Regions from separate parts of the Streptomyces sp. NPDC028314 genome, predicted to be linked through region 2. Evidence: riboswitches for the same ligand, from Rfam matches in the RefSeq annotation. Region 2 holds a riboswitch; each other region holds the start of a gene.
What was found. Region 2 has a riboswitch for cobalamin ahead of ACZ4TG_RS14675 (energy-coupling factor ABC transporter permease). Riboswitches for the same ligand answer to the same signal wherever they lie in the genome.
Positions count from the first base shown of each region.

Region 1: it holds a riboswitch for cobalamin, as region 2 does, so the genes downstream of both, cobN (cobaltochelatase subunit CobN) here and ACZ4TG_RS14675 (energy-coupling factor ABC transporter permease) in region 2, are expected to answer to the same signal.
Region 3: it holds a riboswitch for cobalamin, as region 2 does, so the genes downstream of both, ACZ4TG_RS03645 (CoA-acylating methylmalonate-semialdehyde dehydrogenase) here and ACZ4TG_RS14675 (energy-coupling factor ABC transporter permease) in region 2, are expected to answer to the same signal.

Region 1 is NZ_JBVHTP010000025.1:32,232-42,085, forward strand. It holds gene ACZ4TG_RS37195 (hypothetical protein) at 1-407, shown strand, start outside; gene ACZ4TG_RS37200 (precorrin-2 C(20)-methyltransferase) at 504-2,006, opposite strand; gene ACZ4TG_RS37205 (precorrin-8X methylmutase) at 2,003-2,635, opposite strand; gene cobG (precorrin-3B synthase) at 2,655-3,956, opposite strand; cobalamin riboswitch at 4,282-4,408, shown strand; gene cobN (cobaltochelatase subunit CobN) at 4,448-8,056, shown strand; gene ACZ4TG_RS37220 (ATP-binding cassette domain-containing protein) at 8,467-9,854, shown strand, end outside.
Region 2 is NZ_JBVHTP010000005.1:261,736-271,589, forward strand. It holds gene gcvH (glycine cleavage system protein GcvH) at 1-184, shown strand, start outside; gene glyA (serine hydroxymethyltransferase) at 200-1,456, shown strand; gene ACZ4TG_RS14650 (hypothetical protein) at 1,783-1,920, shown strand; gene ACZ4TG_RS14655 (L-serine ammonia-lyase) at 2,055-3,437, shown strand; gene ACZ4TG_RS14660 (SsgA family sporulation/cell division regulator) at 3,676-4,083, shown strand; gene ACZ4TG_RS14665 (AMIN-like domain-containing (lipo)protein) at 4,228-4,731, shown strand; gene ACZ4TG_RS14670 (flavodoxin family protein) at 4,934-5,647, opposite strand; cobalamin riboswitch at 5,727-5,923, shown strand; gene ACZ4TG_RS14675 (energy-coupling factor ABC transporter permease) at 5,953-6,651, shown strand; gene ACZ4TG_RS14680 (energy-coupling factor ABC transporter substrate-binding protein) at 6,660-6,989, shown strand; gene cbiQ (cobalt ECF transporter T component CbiQ) at 6,993-7,742, shown strand; gene ACZ4TG_RS14690 (energy-coupling factor ABC transporter ATP-binding protein) at 7,739-8,560, shown strand; gene ACZ4TG_RS14695 (PadR family transcriptional regulator) at 8,629-9,195, shown strand; gene ACZ4TG_RS14700 (EF-hand domain-containing protein) at 9,256-9,468, opposite strand; gene ACZ4TG_RS14705 (tRNA-dependent cyclodipeptide synthase) at 9,722-9,854, shown strand, end outside.
Region 3 is NZ_JBVHTP010000001.1:804,699-814,552, reverse strand. It holds gene katG (catalase/peroxidase HPI) at 1-2,071, shown strand, start outside; gene ACZ4TG_RS03665 (enoyl-CoA hydratase) at 2,155-2,928, opposite strand; gene mmsB (3-hydroxyisobutyrate dehydrogenase) at 2,925-3,827, opposite strand; gene ACZ4TG_RS03655 (enoyl-CoA hydratase/isomerase family protein) at 3,824-4,906, opposite strand; gene ACZ4TG_RS03650 (acyl-CoA dehydrogenase family protein) at 4,903-6,054, opposite strand; gene ACZ4TG_RS03645 (CoA-acylating methylmalonate-semialdehyde dehydrogenase) at 6,051-7,550, opposite strand; cobalamin riboswitch at 7,741-7,911, opposite strand; gene ACZ4TG_RS03640 (cobalamin-binding protein) at 7,971-8,885, shown strand; gene ACZ4TG_RS03635 (short-chain fatty acyl-CoA regulator family protein) at 8,901-9,854, opposite strand, start outside.

The sequences.
Region 1 (9,854 bases), on a different contig from region 2:
CCCTGCAGCGCGCGGACGAGGCGGTGGGGAAGAGCGGCGACGACGCCGAGGCACGGGTGACCGGCCGCGGCACCGGGTTCCTCGCGGCGGGCCTGGAGAAGACCTTCGAGCTGGGCGGGGAGCGGCCGTACCGCTTCGACATCGCCTGCGACAGCGAGGAGAGCCCGCGGATCACGCTGGTGCTGGCCCGCGACGGGGCGGCCGGAGACCGGTCGTTCGAGCTGAGCTGCGCGCCCGGTGACGTGACCCGGCTCAACGTCCCGGCGGGGCCCGCGCTGTCGGCGCACATAGAGGCCCCGCCCAAGGGCGACTCGCCGCCGGCCGGGGTGATCGCGTGGCAGCTCCTCACGCTCGACCCCAAGGGCGTCCAGGGCTGCGCGGACGACCTGGCGGGCTGCGCGGGTTGAGCGGCTGCGGCCGGCCCCCGGGGCGGTGACCGCCGCCGGCTGCGGCCGGACCCGGGGACGGTGACCGCCCCCGGGGTCCGGCGCCCGCTCAGCGGCTCACGGGTAGCGGCGCGGAGTCCACGTCACCCTCGAACCGTCGGCCCGCTCCGTGACCTGGGTCTGCGAGGAACCGATCAGCAGGATCGTGCGCATGTCGACCTCGGCGGGCTCCAGTTCGGCCAGCGTGACGATCCGCACCGACTGCTCCGGGCCGCCCACGTCCCGCGCGACGACCACCGGGGTCTGCGGGGAGCGCAGTTCCAGCAGCAGCTCCCGGGCCTGCGCCACCTGCCAGGTCCGGCTGCGCGAGCCCGGGTTGTACAGCGCGAGCACCAGATCGGCCGCGGCGGCGGCGCGCAGCCGCTCCGCGATGACCTCCCAGGGCTTGAGCCGGTCGGACAGGGAGACGGTGGCGTAGTCGTGGCCCAGCGGGGCGCCGGCCGCGGCGGCCGCCGCATTGGCCGCGGTCACCCCCGGCAGGACCCGTACGGGCACGTCCTTGTACTCGTCCTGCCCCGCGACCTCCAGCACGGCCGTGGCCATCGCGAAGACCCCGGGGTCACCGCCGGAGACCACCACGACCCGCTTGCCGCGCCGGGCCAGGTCCAGGGCGAACTCGGCGCGCTCCGACTCCACCTTGTTGTCGGAGCCGTGCCTGATCTGGCCCGGCTTCACCGGAACCCGGTCCAGGTAGGTGGTGTAGCCGACCAGCACCTCCGCGTCGGCCAGCGCCCGCCGGGTCTGGGGGGTGAGCCACAGCGGCCCGGCCGGTCCGGTGCCGACGACCGCGACCTCGCCGGGGCCGGACGGCACGCTGCCCGGGTTGCCGATCCGGCTGGGCACCACGGCGACCGCGAAGTACGGCACGCTGTCGGGGTCGGTGTCGGCGAGGTCCCCGGTGCGCTCCCCCTCCATGGTGGCGCGCTCGACGTAGCGGGCCTCGGCCAGCCGCCCGCTGTTGTCCATGGCCCGGCGCACGGCGGGGAAGGTGCGGCCGAGCTTCATCACGACCGCCGAGTCGGTGGCGGCGAGCCGGGCGGTGAGCTCCTCCTCCGGCAGGGTGCCGGGCAGGATGGTCAGGACCTCCTCGCCCTCCACCAGCGGGGTGCCGAGGCGGGCGGCGGCGGCGCTCACCGAGGTCACGCCGGGGATCACCTCGGCCTCGTAGCGGTCCGCGAGCCGCTTGTGCATGTGCATGTACGAGCCGTAGAAGAGCGGGTCGCCCTCCGCGAGCACGGCCACGGTCCGGCCGGCGTCCAGGTGTGCGGCCAGGCGGGCGGCGGAGGCCTCGTAGAACTCCTCCATCGCGCCCTGGTAGCCGCCGGGGTGGTCGGTGGTCTCGGTGGTGACCGGGTAGACCAGCGGCTCCTCGACGTGGTCCGCGCGCAGGTGCTTCGCGGCGATCGAGCGGGCGATGGAGCGGCCGTGGCGGGCCGAGTGGTACGCGACGACGTCCGCCTCCGCGATCACCTCGACGGCGCGCAGGGTCATCAGGGACGGGTCGCCGGGACCGAGCCCGACCCCGTAGAGCTTGCCCGCAGTCCTCGCTTCGGCGCTCATTCGGCCACGCTCGCAATGGCGTTGACGGCCGCCGCGGCGATCGCGCTGCCGCCGCGCCGGCCCCGGACGATCAGGTGGTCGAGCCCCGAGGAGTGCGCGGCGAGCGCGTCCTTGGACTCGGCCGCGCCGATGAAGCCGACGGGGACGCCGATGACGGCGGCGGGGCGCGGGGCACCCTCCTCGATCATCTCCAGCAGCCGGAACAGCGCGGTCGGGGCGTTGCCCACGGCGATCACCGAGCCCTCCAGCAGGCCCCGGTCGCGCCAGACTTCGAGCGCGGCGGCGCTGCGCGTGGTGCCCATCTTCGCGGCGAGCTCCGGCACGGCCGGGTCGGAGAGGGTGCAGACGACCTCGTTGCCGGCCGGCAGCCGCTTGCGGGTGACCCCGCTGGCGACCATCTGTACGTCGCAGAGGACGGGCGCGCCGGCCTCCAGGGCGGCGCGCGCCCGCAGTACGACCTCCGGGGTGTAGCCCAGGTCCTGGGGCAGGTCGGTCATCCCGCAGGCGTGGATCATGCGCACCGCGACCTGGGCGACCGATGCGGGCAGCCCGGAGAGATCCGCCTCGGCGCGGATCGTGGCAAAGGACTGGCGGTAGATGGCCGCGCCGTCCTTCTCGTACTCAAACACGGTGCACTCGCTCATTTCTTCACTGCGGTTCGGGGGCTTCGGGGGTCTGACGGGCGGCCGCGAGGGCCTGTGCAAGTTCGGTGGCCGGTACGTCCTGCCGTACGGGGCGGCCCGGTGCGGCGACCCGGTACCCGGCCGGGGTGGCGACCAGGTCCACCCAGGCGGCGCCGCGCGGATGCCCGCAGCGCCGCTCGCAGCCTGACCAGTGCACGGGCAGCGGCCCGCGCGCCCGCTCCGCGACGGCCCGCGCGTCGGCGCGCACGTCCGCGAGGGACTTGGCGCAACCGGGCCGTCCCGTACAGGCGGTGACGGTCTCCCAGGGGCTGTCCGGGGCGGTGACCAGCCCGGCGCCCTCGATGCGGTCCGCGCCGGGGGCCGGCCGCCGGGCATCGGCCGAGGGCAGCACGACGCTGCGCCACGGGGTGACGCGCAGCTCGCCGCGCCCCTCGCCGGCCACCTCCGCGAGGACCCGCCACTGGGCGGAGCTCAGCCGTCCCAGCGGCGGCAGTACGCACAGGGCCGCGCGGCCGCCGGCGCCCCCCGGCCGGGGCGGGGGCGCGTACGGCCAGGCCACCTCGCCACAGGGCTCGGCCGCGATCCCGGCGGCTTCGAGCCGCCGGGCGAACTCCGCCGCCTCCAGGGGGTGTTCGGGGGGCAGTTCGGACACCCGCCAGGCGCGGGTGCCGGCCGCCTCGGCGGTGTCGAGGAAGTATCCGGCGGCCAGCAGCGCCGCCCGGGGGGCGTCCGCCGCCGCCAGCTCCACGGCGTCGGCGGCCCGGCCCAGGCGGACCAGCGCCCGGCCGTCCGGCCTGCCGAGCACGGTCACGTCGGGGCCCAGCGCGGCCACGTCGCCGCGCCCGTCGTCGAAGGCGAACAGGAACCGCCCGGACAGGGCGGTCGCCCGGGAGCCGGCGCACAGCAGCCGGTCGAACTCCACGGCCCAGGGCAGCACGTCGGGCCGGGCAGGGCCCTCCAGTCCGGACAGCGGGGTCGCCACGATGTTCCGTACCCGCTCGTGGCCCGGCGCGGGCAGCAGGCCCGCCGCGTCCAGCAGCTCCGCCAGCGCACCGCCGCAGCCGTCCGCGAGCCCGCGGAGCTGGACGTTGCCGCGCGAGGTCAGCTCCAGGTGCCCGTCCCCGAACCGGTCGGCGGCGAGCGCCAGCGCGTCCGCCTGGCCGGCCGTGAGCAGGCCCGCCGGAATCCGGACCCGCGCCAGGAACCCGTCGTCCGCCGCATGCAGCCGCAGCGCGCCGGGGCAGGCGTCGCCACGGTCCCGTATGACGGGTTCGTCCCGCGATGCGTCGGAGGGGGGCGTGGGCATGGCCGCGAGCATACCCACCATTACGACGCCCCGACCTGTGTCCGTCACCACCCCGCCCAGCCCCACCAGGCACATCCACCCCCGCCGGACACATCCAACCCCGCCAGGCACATCCAACCCCGCCAGGCACCTCCAGCCTCGCCGGCGTTTGAGGCGCGGGGTCCGGGGCAGAGCCCCGGCAACGGCGCCGCACCCGGCAACCCACCACCCCGAGCCAGCGCAGCATCACGGCAGAGCCCCGGCAACGGCGCCGCGCCCAACCGCCCACCCCACCCCGCCGAGCCAGCGCAGCGCCACGGCCGCCTAGGATGACCTTTCGGCAGGCCAAACGGCCCGCCGTCGCCGAGGACGGCGACATGGGAGGAAGCCCGGTGAGATTCCGGCGCGGTCCCGCCACTGTGAACCCCGCGGAGCGATCGGCGGGGTGAGTCAGGAACTCCCGCTGTCCTCACTGCCCGGGGCGCGGAAACCCCGAGGAAGGCTGCCGCCGCATGATCCTGCTGCTGTCGACGTCCGACACCGATCTGCTCAGCGCCCGCGCCGCGGACGGCCCCGTCCCATACCGGTTCGCGAACCCCTCCCGCCTTCCCCTGGACGACCTGCCCGGCCTCCTGGAGGGGGCCGACCTGGTCGTCGTACGCCTCCTGGGCGGCCTGCGCGCCTGGCAGGACGGCCTCGACCTGCTGCTGGCCCCCGGCCAGCACCGCCCGGTCGTGGTGCTGACCGGCGAACAGGCCCCGGACGCCCAGCTGATGGAGGCCTCGACCGTCCCGATCGGCATCGCCGCCGAGGCACACGGCTACCTCGCGCACGGCGGCCCGGCCAACCTGGACCAGCTGGCGCGGTTCCTCTCCGACACCGTCCTGCTCACCGGACACGGCTTCGAGCCCCCGGCCGCGGCCCCCACCTGGGGCCCGCTGGAGCGCACCCCGCAGCGGACCGAGGGCCCGCGGATCGCGGTGCTCTACTACCGCGCCCACCAGATGAGCGGCAACACCGGCTTCGTGCACGCCCTCTGCGAGGCCGTCGAGGCCCAGGAGGCCCAGGCGGTCCCCCTGTACGTCTCCTCCCTGCGCACGCCGGAGCCGGAGCTGATCGCCGAGCTGGAGTCCGCGGACGCCATCGTCACCACCGTCCTCGCGGCGGGCGGCACCCGCCCCGCGACGGCCTCGGCCGGCGGCGACGACGAGTCCTGGGACGCGGGGGCGCTCGCCGCGCTCGGCGTGCCGATCCTCCAGGCCCTGTGCCTGACCGGCTCCCGCAGCGCCTGGGAGGAGAACGACGAGGGCCTGTCCCCGCTCGACGCCGCCACCCAGGTCGCGGTGCCGGAGTTCGACGGCCGGCTGATCACCGTCCCGTTCTCCTTCAAGGAGCTCGACGAGGACGGCCTGCCCGCCTACGTGGCGGACCCCGAGCGGGCCGCGCGGGTCGCGGGGATCGCCGTACGCCACGCCCGGCTGCGGCACATCGAGCGCCGGGACAAGAAGATCGCGCTGGTCCTGTCGGCCTACCCGACCAAGCACTCCCGCATCGGCAACGCGGTCGGCCTCGACACCCCCGCAAGCGCCGTGGAACTGCTGCGCACCCTCATCGCGGGCGGCTACGACTTCGGCCCCGTCGAGGAGATCCCGGGCCTGGTCTCCGGTGACGGCGACGAGCTGATCCGCGCCCTGATCGAGGCCGGCGGCCACGACCAGGACTGGCTCACCGAGGAGCAGCTCGCCCGCAACCCCGTCCGCATCCCGGCCGCCGACTACAAGCGGTGGTACGGGCAGCTTCCCGCGGAGCTGCGCGAGCAGGTCGAGGAGCACTGGGGCGAGGCGCCGGGCAACATGTTCGTCGACCGCTCGGCCAACCCCGAGGGCGACATCGTCCTGGCGGCGCTGCGCCGCGGGAACCTGCTCATCCTGATCCAGCCGCCGCGCGGCTTCGGCGAGAACCCGATCGCGATCTACCACGACCCGGACCTGCCGCCCTCGCACCACTACCTGGCCGCGTACCGCTGGATCCAGGCCCGCGCCGAGGACGGCGGCTTCGGCGCCGACGCGATGATCCACCTGGGCAAGCACGGCAACCTGGAGTGGCTGCCGGGCAAGAACGCGGGCCTGTCCGCGTCCTGCGCCCCGGACGCCGCGCTCGGCGACCTCCCCCTCATCTACCCGTTCCTCGTCAACGACCCGGGCGAGGGCACCCAGGCCAAGCGCCGGGTGCACGCCACCCTGGTCGACCACCTGGTGCCGCCGATGGCCCGCGCGGAGTCGTACGGCGACATCGCCCGTCTGGAGCAGCACCTGGACGAGTACGCGCAGATCTCCGCGATGGACCCGGCGAAGCTGCCCGCGATCCGCGCGCAGATCTGGACGCTCATCCAGGCCGCGAAGCTCCACCACGACCTGGGGCTCGAAGAGCGCCCGGACGACGAGGGCTTCGACGACTTCCTGCTGCACGTCGACGGCTGGCTGTGCGAGGTCAAGGACGCCCAGATCCGCGACGGTCTGCACGTGCTCGGCGGCGCCCCCACCGGTGCGTCCCGGGTCAACCTGGTCCTCGCGATCCTGCGCGCCCGCCAGATCTGGGGCGGCACCACGGCCCTGCCCGGCCTGCGCGAGGCCCTCGGCCTCGACGAGTCCGCGGCCACCCGCACCACCGCCGACCAGGCGGAGGAGACGGCCCGCGCGCTGGTGCAGGCGATGGAGGACGCGGACTGGGCCCCGGAGGCGGTGGCCGAGGTCGCCGCCGGGCACTCGGCGGACGTGGCGGCCGTGCTGGACTTCGCGGCCCGCGAGGTCGTGCCGCGCCTGGCCGGCACCACCGACGAGATCGCCCACGTGGTCAGCGCCCTGGACGGCTCCTTCGTCCCGGCGGGCCCGTCCGGCTCCCCGCTGCGCGGCCTGGTCAACGTGCTGCCGACCGGCCGGAACTTCTACTCGGTCGACCCGAAGGCCGTCCCCTCCCGCCTCGCGTGGGAGACGGGCCAGGCCCTGGCGGACTCGCTGCTGGGCCGCTACCGCACCGACAACGGCGAGTGGCCCGCGTCCGTGGGCCTGTCGCTGTGGGGCACGAGCGCGATGCGCACCTCCGGCGACGACGTGGCGGAGGCCATGGCGCTGCTGGGCGTCCGCCCGGTCTGGGACGAGGCCTCGCGCCGCGTCACCGGTCTGGAGCCGGTCCCGCTGGAGGAGCTGGGCCGCCCGCGCATCGACGTCACCCTGCGCATCTCGGGCTTCTTCCGGGACGCGTTCCCGCACGTGATCGGCCTGCTGGACGACGCGGTACGGCTCGCGGCCTCGCTGGACGAGCCCGCGGAGCAGAACTTCGTCCGGGCCCACGCCCAGGCGGACCTGGCCGAGCACGGTGACGAGCGGCGCGCGACGACCCGTATCTTCGGCTCGCGCCCGGGCACCTACGGCGCCGGCATCCTCCAGCTGATCGACTCGCGCGACTGGCGGACGGACGCCGACCTCGCGGAGGTCTACACGGTGTGGGGCGGGTACGCGTACGGCCGCGGTCTGGAGGGCCGTCCAGCGCGCACCGAGATGGAGACGGCGTACAAGCGGATCACGGTCGCCGCGAAGAACACCGACACGCGCGAGCACGACATCGCGGACTCGGACGACTACTTCCAGTACCACGGCGGCATGGTCGCCACCGTCCGCGCGCTGCGGGGCACCGCCCCCGAGGCGTACATCGGTGACTCCACCCGCCCGGAGACGGTCAAGACGCGCACGCTGGTCGAGGAGACCTCCCGGGTCTTCCGCGCCCGGGTGGTCAACCCGAAGTGGATCGAGGCGATGCGCCGCCACGGCTACAAGGGCGCCTTCGAGCTCGCGGCGACGGTGGACTACCTCTTCGGGTACGACGCCACGACGGGCGTGGTCGCCGACTGGATGTACGACAAGCTGACCGAGACGTACGTCCTGGACCCGGAGAACCGCGCCTTCCTGGAGGAGGCCAACCCCTGGGCGCTGCACGGCATCGCCGAGCGGCTGCTCGAAGCCGAGTCGCGCGGCATGTGGGAGAAGCCCGACGCCCAGATCCTCGAAGCCCTGCGCCAGGTGTACCTGGACACGGAGGGCAATCTGGAGGCCGAAGCCGAGTAGCGGCGGCGGCTGCCGCAGAGCGGGCCGATGCGCCACCGCTGCGGCGGGCCACGCCGTGCGGGCCCTGGACCGGGGAGACCTGGCCGGGGCCCGCACCCGTGTCGGCGCCGGCTCGCCGGCCGGCCGCTGCGCTCCCGCCGCGCGGGTCGACGCGCAATCCCTCGAAGGGGGGTGTCCCCACCTCCGGGTGGTTCGAACGCCGCGTCACGGGCCCTGTCCCGTCCGCCCCTTGGGCTCGGCCGCCCGCCCGCAACTGTGTGCGGTCGTTCGCTCCCCTCCTCCCGTGACGCCGCTCTGAGCAGCCACGTTCTTCCGGCGTCAGCTCGCAGCCACCGCACCTCGGGAGGAATCTTGCGATCCGTGCACGTTCATGTGGTGTTCGACCCGCGACCGGGCGGAGGTGGCCCGGCATGAGGCTCCTCAAACGTCCCTCGCCCTCCGAGGCCGCCGTCTCCGAGAGCGAACGGCGGCTCTTCGGCGGGCCCCTGCGCTACGACGCGGGCTGGGCGAACCACGAGTACGCCCAGCTGGAGAGCCGGCTGATCACCACCCTGCGCTCCATGCCCCGGATGGTCGGCGGCACCCTTCGGCTCGCCTGGGACACCGACCGGCCCGCCCTCCTGACCGTCGCCGCCGCCGAGGCCGGGCAGGGGGTCACCTCCGCCGTCGGACTGCTCGTGCTGAGCGAGGTGCTCCGTACCCTGCTCGGCGCGGGCAGCCCCGCCGACCGGCTGCACGACGCCCTGCCCGCCCTGGCCGTCGGTGCGCTGGTGGCCGTACTGGGCGCCGTCCTGGCCTCGCGGTCCACGGCGGCCGCCGGGCGGCTGGAGCCCAAGGTCGAACGGGCCGCGCAGGTCCAGTACCTGAACGCCGCCGTCGAGGTGGAGCTCGAAGCCATCGAGGACGGGGAGTTCCGGCGGCTCCTGGACAGCGCCCAGTGGGGGCCGCCCTCGGCCCGCCGGACCGTGGGCGCCTGCGTGGCCACCCTCGGCGGGCTGATCTCCCTGGTCGCCACCGCCGGGGTGCTGACTGTGCTGCACCCGCTGCTGCTGCCCATGCTGCTGCTGATCGCCGCGCCGCGGGGCTGGGGCGCGATGCGGGTGGCCCAGCGCCGCTACCTGTCGGTCATGACCTGGGTGGAGCACGTGCGGGCCGCCCGGCTCATCGGCCAGCTGCTGATCTCCCGCACCTCGGCCCCCGAGGTACGGGTGCACGGCGTCGGCCGCTACCTGCTGGGCCACTACCGCAACATGGCCGAGCACGCCGAGGTCGAGGCCACCCGCCTCGCCCGGGACAAGGCCGCCACCGAACTGCTGGCGGCGGCGCTCTCCGGCGCCGCCGCCCTGATCACCTACGCGGCGATGGGCGCCCTCATCGTCTCCGGCCGGATGGACCTCGCCGTCGCAGGCACCGCCGTGATCGCGGTGCGCACCGGCTCGGCCAGCCTGGGCGCGCTCGTCGCCACCACCAACACCCTGCACGAGGAGTCCCTGTACGTACGGGACCTGGAGCGGTTCGTCGCCGCGGCGGCCCGCCGGGCCATCCCGGCCGGCGGGCTGGCGCTGCCCGAGCGGCTCAACACGATCCGGCTCACCGACGTCGGCTTCGGCTACCCGGACCGCGCGGAGCCCGCCCTGACCGGGGTCTCGCTGACCATCGAGGCGGGCACGGTCGTCGCCCTGGTCGGGGAGAACGGCTCCGGCAAGAGCACCCTGGTCAAACTGCTGGCCGGGCTGCACCTGCCCGACACGGGCTCGCTGACCTGGGACGGGGTGGAGGTGCGCGACGCCGACCGGGA
Region 2 (9,854 bases):
CAGCGACCTGTACTCCCCCGTCACCGGTGAGGTCGTCGAGGCCAACCAGGACGTCGTGGACGACCCGTCGCTGGTGAACTCGGCCCCGTTCGAGGGTGGCTGGCTCTTCAAGGTACGCGTCACGGAGGAGCCGTCCGACCTGCTCTCCGTCGACGATTACGCCAAGCTCACCGCCGGTAACTGACCCCAGGGGATCCTGATGTCTGTACTGAACACCCCTCTCCACGAGCTCGACCCGGACGTCGCCGCCGCCGTCGACGCCGAGCTCGTGCGCCAGCAGTCGACCCTGGAAATGATCGCGTCGGAGAACTTCGCTCCGGTCGCCGTCATGGAGGCCCAGGGCTCGGTCCTGACCAACAAGTACGCCGAGGGCTACCCGGGCCGCCGTTACTACGGTGGCTGCGAGCACGTCGACGTGGTCGAGCAGATCGCGATCGACCGCATCAAGGCGCTGTTCGGCGCCGAGGCCGCGAACGTCCAGCCGCACTCCGGTGCGCAGGCGAACGCCGCCGCGATGTTCGCGCTCCTGAAGCCGGGCGACACGATCATGGGCCTGAACCTGGCCCACGGCGGTCACCTGACCCACGGCATGAAGATCAACTTCTCCGGCAAGCTCTACAACGTGGTCCCGTACCACGTCGACGAGTCGGGCCAGGTCGACATGGCCGAGGTCGAGCGCCTCGCCAAGGAGTCCAAGCCGCAGCTGATCGTCGCGGGCTGGTCCGCCTACCCGCGCCAGCTGGACTTCGCCGCCTTCCGCCGCATCGCGGACGAGGTCGGCGCCTACCTGATGGTCGACATGGCGCACTTCGCCGGCCTGGTCGCCGCGGGTCTGCACCCGAACCCGGTGCCGCACGCCCACGTCGTCACCACCACCACGCACAAGACCCTCGGCGGTCCGCGCGGTGGCGTGATCCTGTCGACGCAGGAGCTGGCCAAGAAGATCAACTCCGCGGTCTTCCCGGGTCAGCAGGGCGGTCCGCTGGAGCACGTGATCGCGGCCAAGGCCGTCTCCTTCAAGGTCGCGGCCTCGCCCGAGTTCAAGGAGCGCCAGGAGCGCACCCTGGAGGGCGCGAAGATCCTCGCCGCCCGTCTGGTCCAGGACGACGTCAAGGCCGTGGGCGTGGACGTCCTCACCGGCGGCACCGACGTGCACCTGGTCCTGGTGGACCTGCGCAACTCGGAGCTCGACGGCCAGCAGGCCGAGGACCGCCTCCACGAGGTCGGCATCACGGTCAACCGGAACGCCATCCCGAACGACCCGCGGCCGCCGATGGTGACCTCGGGCCTGCGGATCGGCACGCCGGCGCTGGCCACCCGCGGTTTCGACGCCGAGGCCTTCACCGAGGTCGCCGAGATCATCGCGCAGGCCCTGAAGCCGGCCTACGACGCCGAGGACCTGAAGGCGCGCGTCTCGGCGCTCGCCGCGCAGTTCCCGCTGTACCCGACGCTGTAGCGAGCGGGCAGGGCCCGGCCGTGTTTTCCACAGGGCCGGGCCCTTTTCATGACCGCTGCCCCAGCGGATGCCACCCATCGCCCCTGAATCATGCAAAAAGCGGCACATAGTCGGCATCCCCATCAGGACGGACACCTTCCCCGGCTGGGCGGTGTGGATCGCGGCCGTCGTCGCGCTGATCGCCTCCGGCTTCCGCACCGAGAACTTCACCGCCCACGGCGGCTTCGCCCCGAACGGCTGGACCGCGGCCGTGACCGCCGTCACCACCTCGGGCGGCGGCCGCGGCGCCCGTACCGGGCGGCTACGACATCGCTCTGCTGGCCGCCATGGCCTTGGTCACGTACTTCCGGGCCGTCCGCGCCGGGGTCAGGGCCCACCACGCGGGCCTGCCGGGCCCGGACCCCGTGCTGGACGGCCCCGGGGCCGCCACGGCCACACCGGAGCGCGAGCTGACCCACGCCTGACCGAAAGCTTCCCACCCCGTCCGGCAGCCGAGCTGTTCACCTCACCGCGTTAAGCTCAGCTGCCGGACAAAATCCGACCAATCCGCCTCTCCTGCCCCCTCCCACCCCACGAGCAGACAAGGGAGTCCGCCACCGTGGCCATCTCCGTCTTCGACCTCTTCTCCATCGGCATCGGCCCCTCCTCCTCCCACACGGTCGGCCCGATGCGGGCGGCGCGCATGTTCGTGACCCGCCTGAAGAAGGACGGTGTCCTCGCCCAGACCGCGTCCGTCCGCGCGGAACTCTTCGGCTCCCTCGGCGCCACCGGCCACGGCCACGGCACGCCCAAGGCCGTACTGCTGGGCCTGGAGGGGCACTCCCCCCGCACGGTGAACGTGGAGACGGCCGACGCCGAGGTCGAGCGCATCCGCCAGAGCGGCCGGCTGCGCCTCCTCGGCGCCGAGATAGGCGAGTCCCACGAGATCGCCTTCGACGAGCCGAACCAGCTGATCCTGCACCGCCGGCGCTCCCTGCCCTACCACGCCAACGGCATGACGCTCTTCGCGTACGACGCCTCGGGCACCCCGCTGCTGGAGAAGACGTACTACTCGGTGGGCGGCGGTTTCGTCGTGGACGAGGACGCGGTCGGCGAGGACCGGATCAAGCTCGACGACACGGTGCTGAGGTTCCCCTTCCGCTCCGGTGACGAGATGCTGCGGCTGGCGAACGAGAACGGCCTGTCGATCTCCTCGATGATGCTGGAGAACGAGAAGGCCTGGCGCACGGAGGAGGAGATCCGCGAGGGCCTCCTGGAGATCTGGCGCGTCATGCAGGCCTGCGTCGCGCGCGGCATGTCCCGCGAGGGGATCCTGCCGGGCGGCCTGCGGGTCAAGCGCCGCGCCGCCGGCACCGCCCGCCAGCTGCGCGCCGAGGGCGACCCGCAGGCGCACGCCATGGAGTGGGCCACGCTGTACGCGATGGCCGTCAACGAGGAGAACGCGGCGGGCGGCCGGGTCGTCACCGCCCCCACCAACGGCGCCGCGGGCATCATCCCGGCGGTCCTGCACTACTACATGAACTTCGTGCCGGGCGCGGACGAGGACGGCGTGGTCCGCTTCCTCCTCGCGGCGGGCGCGATCGGCATGCTCTTCAAGGAGAACGCCTCGATCTCCGGCGCCGAGGTCGGCTGCCAGGGCGAGGTCGGCTCGGCCTGCTCCATGGCGGCCGGCGCCCTCGCCGAGGTGCTGGGCGGCACCCCGGAGCAGGTGGAGAACGCGGCCGAGATCGGCATGGAGCACAACCTCGGCCTGACCTGCGACCCGGTCGGCGGCCTGGTCCAGATCCCCTGCATCGAGCGCAACGGCATGGCGGCGGTCAAGGCCGTCACCGCGGCCAAGATGGCGATGCGCGGCGACGGCACCCACAAGGTCTCCCTCGACAAGGTCATCAAGACCATGAAGGAGACCGGCGCCGACATGAAGGTCAAGTACAAGGAGACCGCCCGCGGCGGCCTCGCGGTCAACGTCATCGAGTGCTGAACCGGACGCCGGGCTGAACCCCGGCGCGGTCGCGCCGGCCGGCGCGCCCGGCGCACCCCCGGTTCGGGCCCGCCCTCCCCCCGGAGGGCGGGCCCGCTCGCGTTCCGGCCCCCGCGCAAGAGGGGCCGGGCGGCCCGTCCGGCTCGGGACCTTCGGCCCGGGGAGCGGGGCCGGACGTGGGCTAGCTTGATCAGGGGGGCCGAAGAACGCCCCGCGCCGACAGAGAGGCGAACCCCCCATGGCCACCACGGAACACCGTGTCCTGCGGCTCCGGCTGGAGACCTCGCCCGCCCCCGTCCCGGTGCGGGGGGCCTTCGTGTACCGCTCGGACCGGCCCTACGAGCTCTGCGTCGACTTCGAGGGCGCGGGGGTGCACATCGCGCGCTGGGTGTTCTCCCGGGACCTGCTGCTCGACGGTCAGACCTGCGCCACGGGCGAGGGCGACATACAGGTGTGGCCTCGCTGGGCCGGCACCGAGCCGCGGGTCTTCCTGGCCCTGCGCGCCGGCGAGCACGGCTGTGTGATCTCCGCCCGCGCGAAGGACGTACGGGAGCTCTGCCGCCGGATGGTCGAGCTGGTCCCGCGCGGGCAGGAGACGCGCCACTACGACCTCGACGCCCAGCTGAGCGCCCTGCTGCCGCGGTGACGCCCGGCGGCGCCGGGGGCCGCTCCGGAGGGCGGGGACCCCGGTCGTGAGACTCGTGCCGGATTCCGTGCAACCGTCGGCGCCCGCGAGGTGTCTTCCCCTGTGAAACCGCTGTCCCCGTCTCTGGAGAATCGGGGGGACGTCATGAACCACCTACGTCGCCGTCAGCTCACCGCACTCGTCGCGGGCTCGCTGCTCGCCTCGGGCGTCGCGTTCGCCGCACCGGCGTCCGCCGCCACCCGCACCCTGTCCACCACGCTGGTCACCAACGCCCGCTGGGGCGGGCACTGCACCTACGACCGGCTCGTCATCGACCTTCAGGGATCCGCTCCCCCGGTCACCGTCACACCCGTTTCCGAGCTGATCTACGACGGGTCGGGCAAGCCCGTCCCGCTGGCCGGAAAGTACTTCCTGGAGATCCGCCTGCACCCGGCCGCCGGGCACACCGACGCGGGGCAGAACGTCTACCAGGGACCCCGGCTGCAGAAGATCTACCTGAACAAGCTCAAGGGCCTGGCCTACACGGGCGACTTCGAGGGGTACGTGACCTTCGGCGCCGCCTTCGACACCCCGCCCACGTACAACACCTCCGTGCTGCACGCGCCGGAGCGGTTCGTCGTCGACTTCCCGCATCCCGCCACCTGCTGACCGGTCACCGGGCCCGGGGGTCGCACGCCCCGGGCCCGGTGGGGCCGTCCGCGCGCCTCGCCCTGGCCGACGGGACGCGGCGGCGGCCCGGGCGCTGCTGGAGGAGGCGCTGGACGGCTGCCGGCGGATGAACGCGCTGCCGTTGCCGGCGCAGCCGGAGTCGGCGCTGGCGGAGGTGCCGGCCTGAGCGCCGGGACAGCCCTCAGCGGTGCTCGGGGTTCGGGAAGTCGAAGCGGCACCCGGCGTCCCACAGCGAGCGCTGGTTCCCGTGCGCGGGGATTCCGCCCGCCCGCTTGAGCAGGGCGGCCAGGTGCATCAGGTTCCAGCTCATGAAGGTGGTGTTCCGGTTGGTGAAGTCGTTCTCGGGGCCGCCCGAACCCGGGTCGAGGTACGAGGGGCCCGGTCCGGCCTCGCCGATCCAGCCCGCGTCCGCCTGCGGCGGGACGGCGTAGCCGAGGTGCTGGAGGCTGTAGAGGATGTTCATGGCGCAGTGTTTGACGCCGTCCTCGTTGCCGGTGATCAGTGCGCCGCCGACCCGCCCGTAGTAGGCGTACTGGCCGCGGTCGTTCAGAATCGAGGAGCAGGCGTAGAGCCGCTCGATGACCTGTTTCATGACGGAGCTGTTGTCACCGAGCCAGATGGGTCCGCACAGCACGAGGATGTCGGCGTCCATGATCTGGCTGTAGAGCACGGGCCACTGGTCGCTCTCCCAGCCGTGCTCGGTCATGTCGGGCCAGACACCGGTGGCGATGTCGTGGTCGACGGCCCGGATCAGGGAGGTCCGGGCGCCGGCCGCTTCCATGACCGCGCGGCTCCTGGCGATCAGGCCCTCGGTGTTGCTGGTCTCGGGTGAGCGCTTGAGCGTGCAGTTCACGTAGACGGCGGTGAGGTCTGAGTAGTCGTAGTCGTCGGCCACTCCCCCACCCTGCCCACGGCCGGGCGCCGCCCGCCAGCCGGCCGCGACCGGTCGGGTTGTTAGCGGTCCGCGTGGCCGACTAGGGTCATCGGGCCTTGGTGTTCGGGAAACCGGTGGGAAACCGGTGCGGCCCTCGCCACTGTGATCGGGAAGTCCGGCTCCACTCCCTCGCGGGAAGCCACTGGGCCCGCGCGGGAGACCGTACGGCCCCGGGAAGGCGGAGTCAGGGCATCAGTACCCGTGAGCCAGGAGACCGGTCAGGGCGCGTCGTCCATCCACGAGGTGCTGGAGAGGTCTCCCCACTCATGCATATTGCCGAGGGCTTTCTGCCCCCCTTGCACGCGGTCGCCTGGGGCGCCGCGTCCGCTCCCTTTGTCATACACGGGGTCCGCGCCCTCACCCGCGAGGTGAAGGCCAATCCCGAGAGCACGCTGCTGCTCGGTGCGTCCGGAGCATTCACTTTTGTCCTGTCCGCACTGAAGATCCCTTCCGTGACGGGCAGTTGTTCCCACCCCACCGGCACCGGACTCGGGGCGATCCTCTTCCGGCCGCCCATCATGGCGGTGCTCGGCACGATCACCCTGCTCTTCCAGGCGCTGCTGCTGGCCCACGGCGGGCTCACCACCCTCGGGGCGAACGCCTTCTCCATGGCGATCGCCGGGCCGTGGGCGGGCTACGGGGTCTACCGGCTGCTCAAGAAGTCCGGCCTGCCCCTGATGGTGACGGTGTTCTTCGGCGCGTTCTTCGCCGACCTCGTCACCTACTGCGTGACCAGCGTCCAGCTGGCGCTGGCCTTCCCCGACCCGGGCACCGGCTTCCTCGGCGCCCTCGCGAAGTTCGGGGGGATCTTCGCGGTCACGCAGATCCCGCTGGCGGTGAGCGAGGGGCTGCTGACGGTCCTCGTCATGCGGCTGCTGATGCAGTCCAGCAAGTCGGACCTGGTCCGGCTGGGGGTCGCCAAGCTGACCGCCCGTACCGGGAACAAGCAGGAGGCGGCGGTCTGATGAGCGGGATGACCAAGAACACGAAGATCAACCTCCTGCTGCTGCTCCTGGTGGCGGCGCTGGCCGTGCTCCCGATCGCGCTGGGGCTGGGCGAGGGCAAGGAGGAGCCGTTCACCGGCGCCGACGCGCAGGCCGAGGCGGCCATCACCGAGCTCAAGCCGGACTACGAGCCGTGGTTCTCCCCCCTGTACGAGCCCCCGTCCGGGGAGGTCGAGTCGGCGCTGTTCGCCCTCCAGGCGGCCCTCGGCGCGGGCGTGCTCGCGTACTACTTCGGCGTCCGCAAGGGCCGCCGCCAGGGTCTCGCCCAAGCCCGGTCGGCCGACACCACGGAGTCGTAGGCGGTGCTGCCGATCGACGTGGCGGCGCACTCCAGCCGCTGGCGCCGCCGCCATCCGCTGGAGAAGGCCCTGCTGGGATTCGGGCTGACCGTCACGGCCGTGGCCCTGCCGCCCTGGCCCGGCGGCCCGCTGGTCGCGGCGGCCACCCTCGCGGTGCTGCTCGGGCCCGCCGGGGTCGCCGGGCGGCAGCTGTGGCGGGCCTTCCGGATCCCGCTGGGGTTCTGCTTCACCGGGGCCCTGCCGCTGCTGTTCGCGGTGGGCGGCCCGGCCGGGCCGCTCTCCCTGGCGCCCGACGGGCCCCGGCACGCCGCCGAACTGCTGCTGCGCACCTCGGCGGCCTCGCTCGGGGTGCTGCTGTTCGCCTTCACCACCCCGGTGTCGGACGCCCTGCCCCGGCTGGTCCGGGCCGGCGTCCCGGCGCCGGTGGTCGACGTGGCCCTGGTCATGTACCGGATCGGGTTCCTGCTGCTGGACTCGATGACCCAGGTCCGCCGGGCCCAGGCGGCCCGGCTCGGGCACACCGGCCGGGCCGCGGCGTGGCGTTCGCTGGCCGGGCTCGCGGCGACCTCCTTCGTACGGGCCTTCGACCGCGCGGCGCGGCTCCAGGACGGGCTGGCGGGCCGCGGCTACGACGGCACGCTGCGGGTGCTGGTGCCCGAGGCGGCGCTGTCCTGGCGGTTCCTGGCCGCGTCGGGGGCGCTCCTGGCCTTCCTGATCACCCTGACCCTCACCCTGAAGGGGCTGTACCTGTGAACCCGTTGGTGGAACTGGCCGGCGCGGGATACGCCTACGAGGACGGCCCCGAGGTCCTCTCCGGCGTCGACTTCGGCATCGCGCGGGGCCGCGCCCTGGTCCTGCTGGGCCGCAACGGCAGCGGGAAGACCACCCTGATGCGGCTGCTGAGCGGGGGCCTGCGGCCGGGCTCGGGCGCGCTGCGGCTCGACGGCGCGCCGGTGACGTACGACCGCGCCGGGCTGACCCGGCTGCGCACGGCGGTGCAGCTGGTGGTCCAGGACCCGGACGACCAGCTGTTCGCCGCCTCGGTGGAACAGGACGTGTCCTTCGGCCCGATGAACCTGGGCCTGGCTCCGGACGAGGTGCGGGCCCGCGTGGACTCGGCGCTCGCCGCCCTGGACATCACCGCGCTGCGGGACCGGCCGACGCACCTGCTCTCGTACGGGCAGCGCAAGCGGGCGGCGATCGCGGGCGCGGTGGCGATGGCTCCGCGGGTGCTGATCCTGGACGAGCCGACGGCCGGCCTGGACCCGGACGGGCAGGAGCGGCTGCTGGACGTGCTGGCGGGGCTGCGCGCCCGCGGGACCACGGTCGTCATGGCGACGCACGACGTCGACCTGGCGGTCCGCTGGGCCGACGACGCGGCGGTCCTCACTCCGGCGGGCATCCGCGTCGGCCCCGCCGCCGCCCTGCTCTCGGACCCGGACCTGCTGGCCTCGGCGGGCCTGCGCCAGGCCTGGTCGCCGGCGGTGACGGCCTTCCTCCGCGCCCGGGACCTGCTGGGGCCGGACGCCGCCGGCCCCAAGACCCCCGAGGCGCTCGCGGCGCTCGCCTGAACCCCGGCCGGGCCGTCGCCGCGGGGGACCGGGAGGGCCGTGCCGGGCTCCGAACCTAGGATGACCGCATGTCGCTCCCGCACGCCATCCTCACCGCCCTGCTCGAGAAGCCCTCGTCCGGGCTGGAGCTGACCCGGCGGTTCGACAAGTCGATCGGGTACTTCTGGTCCGCCACGCACCAGCAGATCTACCGCGAGCTGGGCCGGCTGGAGGAGGCCGGGCTGATCCGGGCGCTGCCCAGCGAGGTGCCCGTACGGGGGCAGAAGAAGGAGTACGAGGTGCTGCCCGCCGGCAGCGCGGAGCTGGCCCGGTGGGTCGGGGAGAGCCAGGACCCGAAGGCCATCCGGGATCCGCTGCTGCTGCGGGTCCGGGCGGCCGGCGTGGTGGGGCCCCAGGGTCTCGTCGAGGAGCTGCGGCGGCATCTGGAGCTGCACCGCGGGCAGCTGGCGAAGTACGAGGCCATCGAGGCGAAGGACTTCCCGCCGGGACGGGACTCCGACGAGGACCGGCTGCGCCGGCTCGTGCTGCGCGGCGGGATCGGCCTGGAGACCTTCTGGCTGCGCTGGCTGGAGGAGGCCCTGGCCGAGGTCGGGGACATGGCACCCGGGGCCGAGGGCGGCCGGGACACGGCCTGACCACGGAGTGGCCGCCTCCGCCCCGGCAGGGGGCGAAGGCGGCCGACGGCTCCGGGGCTACTACTTGTTCAGGGCGGCCCAGAACTCGTCGAAGCTCAGCAGGCCGTCGCCGTTGGTGTCCTTGGCGGCGACCACCGCGTCGGCGACCGCGCCGGTGACGAACGCGTCACCCATCGCCTTCATGGCCGCGCTGTACTCGTCGGCCGTGACGAAGCCGTCGCCGTCCGCGTCGAACTTACGGAACGTCGCCCGCGCGCTCTCGATGTCCGCCACTGGGTCCACCCCTTCTCGGTGCTTGTTGACGGCTCAGGGTAGCGCCCGCCGGAGCCCGCCCCTCCCCCGGGTCCCGTTCGGCCGGCAGAAAGATATTCAATTACCCTTCCGTAAGGCGGAAGCGATAATTCCAGCCACCAAATCAAGCCTGCACTTGTCACGCTCCGGGATCACGGCATAACGTACCGGCATTGCCGCCACACCAGGAGCGCAGGGCTCCCAGGGACAAGCGGCAACAAGGGCGATCACATAGGTGACGATCACAGCTGACGCATCATTCGAAGTTCTGCCCTTCACCCGCACTTGCCGCCATATCTGGGAAGACGGCGACCATGTGCTCATCGGAGTGAGTCCCGGAAACAGCTACTTCAGCTCCGAGCGCATCA
Region 3 (9,854 bases), on a different contig from region 2:
CTCGCCCCGGTCCAACCCGATGGGCGAGGACTTCGACTACGCGCAGGAGCTGGGGACCCTCGACCTCGACGCGCTGAAGCGGGACGTCTTCGAGGTCATGACGGCGTCGCAGGACTGGTGGCCTGCCGACTACGGTCACTACGGGCCGCTCTTCATCCGGATGAGCTGGCACGCCGCGGGCACGTACCGCATCGCCGACGGCCGGGGCGGAGGCGGCTCCGGCGCCCAGCGGTTCGCCCCCCTCAACAGCTGGCCGGACAACGCCAGCCTCGACAAGGCCCGCCGGCTGCTCTGGCCGGTCAAGCAGAAGTACGGACGGAAGATCTCCTGGGCGGACCTGCTGGTCTTCGCCGGCAACTGCGCCATGGAATCGATGGGGTTCAAGACGTTCGGGTTCGGCTTCGGGCGGCAGGACATCTGGGAACCCGAGGAGATCTTCTGGGGGCCCGAGGACACCTGGCTCGGTGACGAGCGCTACAGCGGCGACCGAGAGCTCACCGGTCCGTTCGGTGCCGTGCAGATGGGCCTGATCTACGTGAATCCGGAGGGGCCCAACGGCAACCCGGACCCGTTGGCCGCCGCCAGGGACATCCGCGAGACGTTCGCGCGCATGGCGATGAACGACGAGGAGACGGCCGCGCTCATCATCGGCGGCCACACCTTCGGCAAGTGCCACGGCGCGGTCGATCCCCAGTACATCGGTCCGGAACCCGAGGCCTGCCCCGTGGAGGCGCAGGGCATCGGATGGAAGAACACCTTCGGCACCGGCAAGGGCGCGGACACGCTCACCAGCGGCCTGGAGGGCGCCTGGACGAGCGAGCCGACGAAGTGGGACAACGGCTACCTGGACAACCTGTTCGCCTACGACTGGGAGCTGACGACGAGCCCCGCCGGCGCGAAGCAGTGGACTCCCAAGGATCCCGCGGCCCAGGGCACGGTGCCCGATGCCCATGATCCGTCGAAGAGGCACGCCCCGATGATGCTGACGACCGACCTCGCGCTGAGGCTGGATCCGATCTACGGGCCGATCGCGAAGCGCTTCCACGAGAACCCGGACGAGCTCGCGGACGCGTTCGCCAAGGCGTGGTACAAGCTGCTGCACCGCGACATGGGACCCCTCTCGCGCTACCTCGGCCCCTGGATCCCCGAGCCCCAGCTGTGGCAGGACCCCGTCCCCGCGGTCGATCACGAGCTGGTCGGGGACGCGGACATCGCCGCCCTCAAGGAGCGGATCCTCGCCTCCGGGCTGTCGATCCCCCAGCTGGTCTCCACCGCTTGGGCGTCGGCGGCGAGCTTCCGCGGCACCGACAAGCGGGGCGGCGCCAACGGGGCGCGGATCCGGCTCGCGCCGCAAAGGGACTGGGCGGTCAACGACCCGGCCGAACTGGCCGGGGTGCTGCGGACCCTGGAGCAGATCCAGCAGGACTTCAACGCCTCCCAGTCGGGCGGTACGAAGGTCTCGCTCGCCGACCTGATCGTCCTGGGCGGGTGCGCCGCCGTCGAGCAGGCGGCGAAGAATGCCGGGCACGCCGTCACCGTCCCCTTCGCGCCGGGACGCACGGACGCCTCGCAGGAGCAGACCGACGTGGACTCGTTCGCCGTGCTCGAACCGACCGCGGACGGCTTCCGCAACTACGTCCAGGCCGGGGAGAAGCTGGCGCCGGAGACCCTGCTGCTGGACCGCGCCGGCATGTTGACGCTGACGGCCCCGGAGATGACGGTCCTGATCGGCGGCATGCGGGCGCTGAACGCCAACTCCGGGAAGTCCCGCAACGGTGTCTTCACCGACCGGCCGGGGACGTTGACGAACGACTTCTTCGTCACCCTCCTCGACATGGGTACGGAGTGGAAGCCGTCCGTCTCGACCGAGGGCGAGTTCGAAGGCCGGGACCGCGTCACGGGCGAGCCCAAGGGGACCGCCACCGCCGTCGACCTCGTCTTCGGTTCGCACGCCGCGCTCCGGGCCATCTCGGAAGTCTACGCCTGCGAGGACGCGAAGGAGAAGTTCGTCCGCGATTTCGCGGCCGCCTGGAACAAGGTCATGAACCTCGACCGGTTCGACCTCTCCTGAGCCCGCCGGTGTCCGGGTCGGCCGCTCACCGGCCGACCCGGACACCGGACTTCGGGTGCGCCCGCCCGGGCGCCCCCGGAGGCTCAGCCGTGGGTGAAGTGCGGCGGGCGCTTGTCCACGAAGGCGGACATGCCCTCCTTCTGGTCGGCCGTGGCGAACACCGCGTGGAACAGCCGCCGTTCGAAGCGGACGCCCTCGGTGAGGGTCGTCTCGAAGGCCCGGTTCACAGCCTCCTTGGCCATCATCGCGACCGGCTTCGACATCCCGGCCACGGCCTCGGCCACGGACAGCGCCTCGGCCGCCAGTTCGTCGGCCGGGACGATCCGGGAGACGAGCCCGGCGCGTTCGGCCTCCTCGGCCCCCATGGTGCGGCCGGTCAGACAGAGATCCATCGCCTTGGCCTTGCCGACGGCGCGGGTGAGCCGCTGCGAGCCGCCGATGCCGGGGATGACGCCGAGTTTGATCTCGGGCTGTCCGAACTTCGCGGTGTCGGCGGCGAGCAGGATGTCGCAGAGCATCGCCAGCTCGCAGCCGCCGCCCAGCGCGTAGCCGGAGACTGCCGCGACCGTGGGCGTACGGACCTGGCCGAGGCGGTCCCAGGCGGTGAACCAGTCGGAGAGGTACATGTCCATGTAGCTCCGCGGCCGCATCTCCTTGATGTCCGCGCCCGCCGCGAAGGCCTTCGCGGAGCCGGTCAGGACGATGCAGCCCACGTCCGGGTCCCGGTCCAGTTCCTCCGCCGCGGCCACCACCTCGGTCATGACCTGGAGGTTGAGGGCGTTGAGGGCTTCCGGCCGGTTGAGGGTGATCACGGCCACCCGGCCCTTGCGTTCCAGCAGGATGGTCTCGTAGGTCATGCGGGTGTTCCGTTCTGCGGTCGGAGGGTGCGGACGATCGCCGAGAAGTCCAGGGCGGCGCCCTCGCCCTCGGCGAATGCGGCGTACATCTCGGATGCCTTGAGACCGAGCGGCGCGTCGACCCCGCCCGCCCGCAGGGCGTTCGCGGCCAGGGTGAGGTCCTTGGCCATCAGGGGCGCGGCGAAGCCGGGCCGGTACTCCCGGTTGGCGGGGCTGGCCGGGACCGGTCCGGGTACGGGGCAGTTGACGGTGAGCGCCCAGCACTGCCCGGAGGCGGTGGAGGCCACGTCGTAGAGGGCCTGGTGGTCCAGGCCGAGGCTCTCGGCGAGGACGAAGGCCTCGCTGACCCCGATCATCGAGACGGCGAGGATCATGTTGTTGCAGATCTTCGCGGCCTGCCCGGCACCCGCCGCCCCGCAGTGCACGGCCTTCCTGCCCATCGCGGCGAGCAGCGGCTCGGCCGCCGCGAACTCGGGGGCGCCGCCGCCCGCCATGAAGGTGAGGCTCGCGGCCTGCGCGCCCACCACCCCGCCCGAGACGGGCGCGTCCAGCGAGCGGTGACCGGCCGCCCCGGCGGCCTCGTGCGCGGCCCGGGCGTCGGCCACGTCGATGGTGGAGCAGTCGACGAACAGGGTTCCGGGTCGCGCGGCGGCCAGCAGCCCGTCCTCCCGGTACAGGGCGAGGACGTGCCTGCCCGCCGGCAGCATGGTGATCACCACGTCGGCCTCGGCGGCCGCCGCGCCGGCCGAGGAGGCCGGCTCCACCCCCGTCGCCGCGGCGGCGGCCAGGAGCTCCGGCACCAGGTCGAAGCCGAGGACGCGGTGCCCGGCCCTCACCAGGTTGGCCGCCATCGGGCCACCCATGTGGCCCAGTCCGACGAACGCCACGGTACTGCTCACCAGGGCACCTCCTGAGTCGAATCGTTCGCCGCCAGCCGCAGTTCGCGCTCGCCGAGCGGGGCGAAGAACCGCTCCACACCGGCCGGTTCGACCTCCGCGAGGGTGGGCGGACTCCAGTGCGGGCTGCGGTCCTTGTCGATCACCTGGGCGCGGATGCCCTCCACCAGGTCGGGGGAGGACAGGGCCGCGCAGGAGACCCGGAACTCCTGCTCCAGGACCCTTTCCAGCGGGCCCAGTTCGCGGGCCCGGCGCAATGCGGCCAGGGTGACCTTGAGGGCCGTCGGTGATTTCGCGGTCAGCGCGGCCGCCGCCTCCTTCGCAGCCGGAAGGCCGTCGGCGAGGAGCCGTCGGACGATCCCCTCGACGCTGTCGGCCGCGTAGCAGTGGTCGATCCACCCGCGCGCGGCGGCCAGTTCACCGGCCGGCGGCGTCCGGACCCGGCTGCCGAGCGCCTCGTGTACGGAGGTCCGCGCGAGGTCGGCGGCCAGCGCGGGGAGCTCGGCCGCGGGGACGAAGTGGTCCGCGAGCCCGCACAGGAGCGCGTCGGCCGCCCCGACCGCCGTACCGGTGAGGGCCAGATGGGTGCCGAGCCCGCCCGGCGCGAGGGCCAGCAGGTAGGTGCCGCCGACGTCGGGGACGAAGCCGATGCCGGTCTCGGGCATGGCGACGCGGGAGCGTTCGGTGACGATCCGTACGGTCCCGTGGGCCGAGATCCCCACACCGCCGCCCATGACGATGCCGTCCATGAGGGCGACGTACGGCTTGGGGTAGCGGGCGATACGGGCGTTGAGCCGGTACTCGTCGTGCCAGAAGTCCGCCGAGGCGGTGTTCCCGGCCCTGGCATCGTCGTAGATGGCGCGGATGTCGCCTCCGGCGCACAGGCCGCGTTCACCGGCGCCCTGGATGACGACGGTCTCGACGGCCGGGTCGTGCTGCCAGGCGGCGAGTGCCGCGTCGATGCGGAGCACCATGGGGTGGCTGAGGGCGTTGAGGGCCTCGGGGCGGTTGAGGGTGATGTACGCGGCGTGGCCCTCGGTACGCAGCAGGACGTGGTCGTCTTGGGGGGATTCGTTGTTCATCGCAGGGTCTCCGTGAGTCCGCGGGCGACGATGACGCGCATGACCTCGTTGGTGCCTTCGAGGATCTGGTGGACGCGCAGGTCGCGGACGATCTTCTCGATGCCGTACTCGCCGAGGTAGCCGTAGCCCCCGTGGAGCTGGAGGGCCCGGTCGGCGACCGTGTAGCCCGTGTCGGTGGCGAACCGCTTGGCCATCGCGCACAGCCGAGGGGCCAGCGGATCGCCGGAGTCGAGGGCCTGGGCGGCCTGCCGGAGCAGGGCGCGGGCGGCGGCCAGTTCGGTGGCCATGTCCGCGAGACGGAACTGGAGCGCCTGTGCGTCCAGGAGCCGCCCGCCGAAGGCCTCGCGGTCGGCGAGGTACGCCAGGCTGCGGTCCAGGGCGCTCTGCGCACCGCCGAGCGAGCAGGCGGCGATGCCGAGCCGGCCGCCGTTGAGGCCGTTCATGGCGATGCGGAAGCCCTCGCCCTCGGCTCCGAGCAGCCGGTCGGCGGCCACGCGCACCCCGTCGAGGACGACCTGGCGGGTGGGCTGCGCGTTCCAGCCCATCTTGTGCTCGTTCGGGCCGAAGGAGACCCCGGGGTCCTCCCGTTCGACGACGAAGGCGGAGATCCCGCCGGGCCCGGCCTCCCCGGTGCGGGCCATGACGACGTAGACCCCGGCGGCTCCGGCGCCGGAGATGAACTGCTTGACGCCGGTCAGCACGTAGTGGTCGCCGTCCCGCTCGGCGCGGGTGCGCAGGGCGCCCGCGTCGGAGCCGGCGCCGGGTTCGGTGAGGCAGTAGCTGCCCAGGGTGTCGGCCGTGCAGAGGCCGGGCAGCCAGCGCTCGCGCTGTGCGCGGTCTCCGTAGCGGTCGATCATCCAGGCGACCATGTTGTGGATGGAGAGGTATCCGGCGATGGACGGGCAGCCGGTCGCGAGGGTCTCGAAGACGAGGACCCCGTCGCCGCGGCCGAGCCCCGAACCGCCGTGCTCCTCCCGTACGTACACGCCGCCGAGGCCCAGGACCGCGGCCCTGCGGATGACGTCGACGGGGAAGTGCTTGTCCCGGTCCCAGGCGACGGCGTGCGGCGCGAGGTGCTCCTGGGCGAAGTCGAGGGTGACCTCGGCGAGGGCGAGCTGGTCCTCGGTGAGGGTGGCCACGGCGCTCATCCCATCGTCGGGATGGTGAAGCTCGCGCCCTCCTTGGCCCCGGAGGGCCAGCGCGAGGTGACGGTCTTGGTGCGGGTGTAGAAGCGGATGGAGTCGGGACCGTGCTGGTTCAGGTCCCCGAAGCCGGAGCGCTTCCAGCCGCCGAAGGTGTGGTAGGCCACCGGGACGGGGATCGGGACGTTGACGCCCACCATGCCGGCGCCCACCCGGCGGGTGAAGTCGCGGGCGGTGTCGCCGTCGCGGGTGAAGATCGCGACGCCGTTGCCGTACGGGTGCTCCGTGGGCAGGCGCAGCGCCTCCTCGTAGTCCGCGGCCCGTACGACGCTCAGCACCGGGCCGAAGATCTCCTCGCGGTAGATCCTCATGCCGGGGGTGACGCGGTCGAAGAGGGTGGCTCCGGCGAAGTAGCCGTTCTCGTGGCCGGGCAGGGTGAATCCCCGCCCGTCGACGACGAGTTCGGCGCCCTCGGTGGCGCCGATGCCGACGTAGCGGTCGACCCGGTCGAGCGCGTCACGGCTGACCAGCGGCCCGAAGTCGGCCTCGGGGTCGTCGGAGCGGCCGACGCGCAGGGTGGCGATGCGTTCCTTCAACCTGGCCACCAGGGCGTTCGCGGTCTCCTCGCCGACGGGGACGGCGACGGCGATGGCCATGCAGCGTTCGCCGGCGGAGCCGTAGCCGGCGCCGATCAGGGCCTCCACGGCCTGGTCCAGGTCGGCGTCGGGCATCACGATCATGTGGTTCTTGGCGCCGCCGAAGCACTGGGCGCGCTTGCCGTGGGCGGCGGCGGTGGCGTAGATGTGCGCGGCGATCGGGGTCGATCCGACGAATCCGAGGGCCTGCACGCGGGGGTCTTCGAGGAGGGTGTCCACGGCTTCCTTGCCGCCGTTGACCACGTTCAGCACACCGGGCGGCAGACCGGCCTCCAGGAAGAGCTCCGCCAGGCGCAGCGGTACGGACGGGTCCCGCTCCGAGGGCTTCAGGATGAAGGAGTTGCCGCACGCCAGGGCGGGTGCGGCCTGCCACAGGGGGATCATCGCGGGGAAGTTGAAGGGGGTGATCCCGGCGACCACGCCCAGCGGCGCGCGCAGGGAGTGCACGTCGATCCCGGTGCCCGCGTTGTCGGTGAACTCCCCCTTCAGCAGGTGCGGGATCCCGGCGGCGAACTCGACCACCTCCAGGCCGCGTTGCAAGTCGCCGTGCGCGTCGGCGACGGTCTTGCCGTGCTCGGCCGACAACAGCCGTGCGAGGGAGTCCCGTTCGCCCTCGACCAGCTGGAGGAAGCGCAGCATGACGCGGGCGCGGCGCTGCGGGTTCCACTGCCCCCAGTCGGCCTGCGCCTCCTCGGCGTTCGCGATGGCGGCCTCGGTGTCGGCGCGCCCGGCGAGCGGGACGCGTGCCTGGACCGCGCCGGTGTTGGGGTCGTACACGTCGGCGAAGAGGCCGGACGCCCCGGTGGTGTGCTTGCCGCCGATGAAATGGGTGAGTTCGCGGACCATGGATGCCTGCTCTCGTCAGGTTGGATCCGGGGATGGCACGGCCCGGCCGCGGACGGACCCGGTGGGGTGCGCCGCTGGGAGGGGCCGTGAGAACTACGAGCGCGTGGACAGGTGGTGTGCGCGCTCCGCCGGATCACCAGGGTCGTGGGTACAAACCGGTGCCATGCGTGTCTGCTCCATCCTCGTGGACAACACGGAACGTTCCGCGGCCGGTATCCTGACTCCCGGATCCACGCGTGCCGCCCGCCTTCCCGACAGACCTCGTCAGTGGCGTGTGGATGGCAGCACACTCCCCGGTCACAGTGGCGGGACCGTGCCGGATTCTCACCGGCTTCCCTGCACCGCGGACCTTGTGCCACGAACATATAGTTGGACGTCCTAGTAAGTCCAGACCCGCCACCGCGCGCCTACAGTCGGTGCATGCGCATCGTCTCCCTGCTCCCGGCCGCCACGGACATCGTGGCGGACCTCGGCCTCGCCGCCGACCTGGTCGGACGTACCCACGAATGCGACTGGCCGCCGGAGGCGGTCGCCTGCGTTCCGGTGGTCACGAGGGCCGGGTTCGCCGCGGAGGAACTCAGCAGCCGGGAGATCTCCGAGGCCGTGGGCGGGGCCGCCCACTCGGGCTCCTCGCTCTACACCCTGGACACCGAGGCGCTCGCCGCGCTCGAACCGGAGATCGTGCTCACCCAGGACCTGTGCGACGTCTGCGCGGTGTCCTACGAGGGAGTCTCGCGCGCGGTGCGCCTGCTGGACGCCGGACCCCGCGTCCTGAGCCTGGAACCGCGCACCCTCGACGACGTACTGGACTGCCTGGTCACCGTGGGCGAACTGCTGGGCGTACGGGAGCGGGCCGAGCGGCGGCGCACGGAACTGCGGGCACGGCTGGCGCAGGTGCGGCGGCTGACCGCCGGCCGGCCCCGGCCCCGGGTGGTGGCCATCGAATGGCTCGACCCGCTGTGGCCCGCCGGGCACTGGGTGCCCGAGCAGATCACCTGCGCCGGGGGAGAACCGCTTCTCGCCGCACCGGGCGAGCACACCGAGCCGATGACCTGGGACGCCGTTCGTGCCGCCCGCCCCGACGTCGTGCTGCTCCTGCCGTGCGGCTTCCCGCCGGAGCGGACCCTGCGGGAACGTGACCTCCTGACGTCCCTCCCCGGCTGGGACCAACTGCCCGCCGTACGGGCCGGGGAGGTCTGGGTCCTGGACGGGCCCGCCTACTTCAACCGCCCCGGACCGCGTGTCGTGCGCGGCGCCGAAGTGCTCGCCCACGTCCTGCACGCCGTCCGGGCGGGCGAGCCGGTGGCCGCGGGCGAGGCCCGCCGCCTGGAGTGAGCCTGCGGGGCCCGGTCAGCCCCGGGCCGGGTCGGGGGCACCCTTGACCGGGTAGGGGATGAAGGTGCTGCTGTTCTCGTCGACGGCCAGGGCCCGGCCGAGCGGCGGCACGGCCCGCTGGGGGCAGTCGAGGCGCTCGCAGAGCCTGCAGCCCATCCCGATCGGGGTGGCCGCCGCCCTGTTGTCGAGGTCGAGCCCGTCGGCGTACACGAGGCGGGAGGCGTGCCGGATCTCGCAGCCCAGGCCGATGGCGAAGGTCTTGCCGGGCTCGCCCCAGCCGCCCCGGTGCCGGGTGACGGCGCGGGCGGTCCACAGGTAGCGCTGCCCGTCGGGCATGGCGGCCACCTGGACGTGGATGCGGCCGGGCGCCGCGAAGGCCTCGTACACGTTCCACAACGGGCAGGTGCCGCCCGCACGGGAGAAGTGGAATCCGGTGGCCGACTGCCGCTTGGACATGTTCCCTGCCCGGTCCACCCGGACGAAGGAGAACGGCACCCCGCGCAGCCTGGGGCGTTGCAGGGTGCTCAGGCGGTGGCAGACCGTCTCGTAGCCGATCCCGAAATGGTCGGTGAGCCGCTCGATGTCGTAGCGGAACTCCTCGGCGGCGGTGTGGAAGGCCGTGTACGGGAGGATCAGCGCGGCCGCGAAGTAGTTGGCGATGCCGATCCTCGCCAGGGCGTGAACGGGGGAGCCGGGCGGGAAGTCCTCGGCGGCGAGCCGGTCCAGCTCACCTCCGTACTCGATCAGTGCCAGCTGGGTGGCCATCCGGAATGCCTGCTGGCCCGGCCGAAGCCGGTTCGACAGGTGCAGGACCCGGGCGGTCCCGTCGTAGTGGTGCAGCCGGTCGGAGTCCGCGGCGGTCCCGACCCCGTGCCGGTCGGAGAGCCGGCGGGTCAGGGCGCGGATGACGTCCCCGGGGCGGATGCCGATCTCGCGGGCCAGTGCCTCCGCGGCGAGATCGGTGTCATG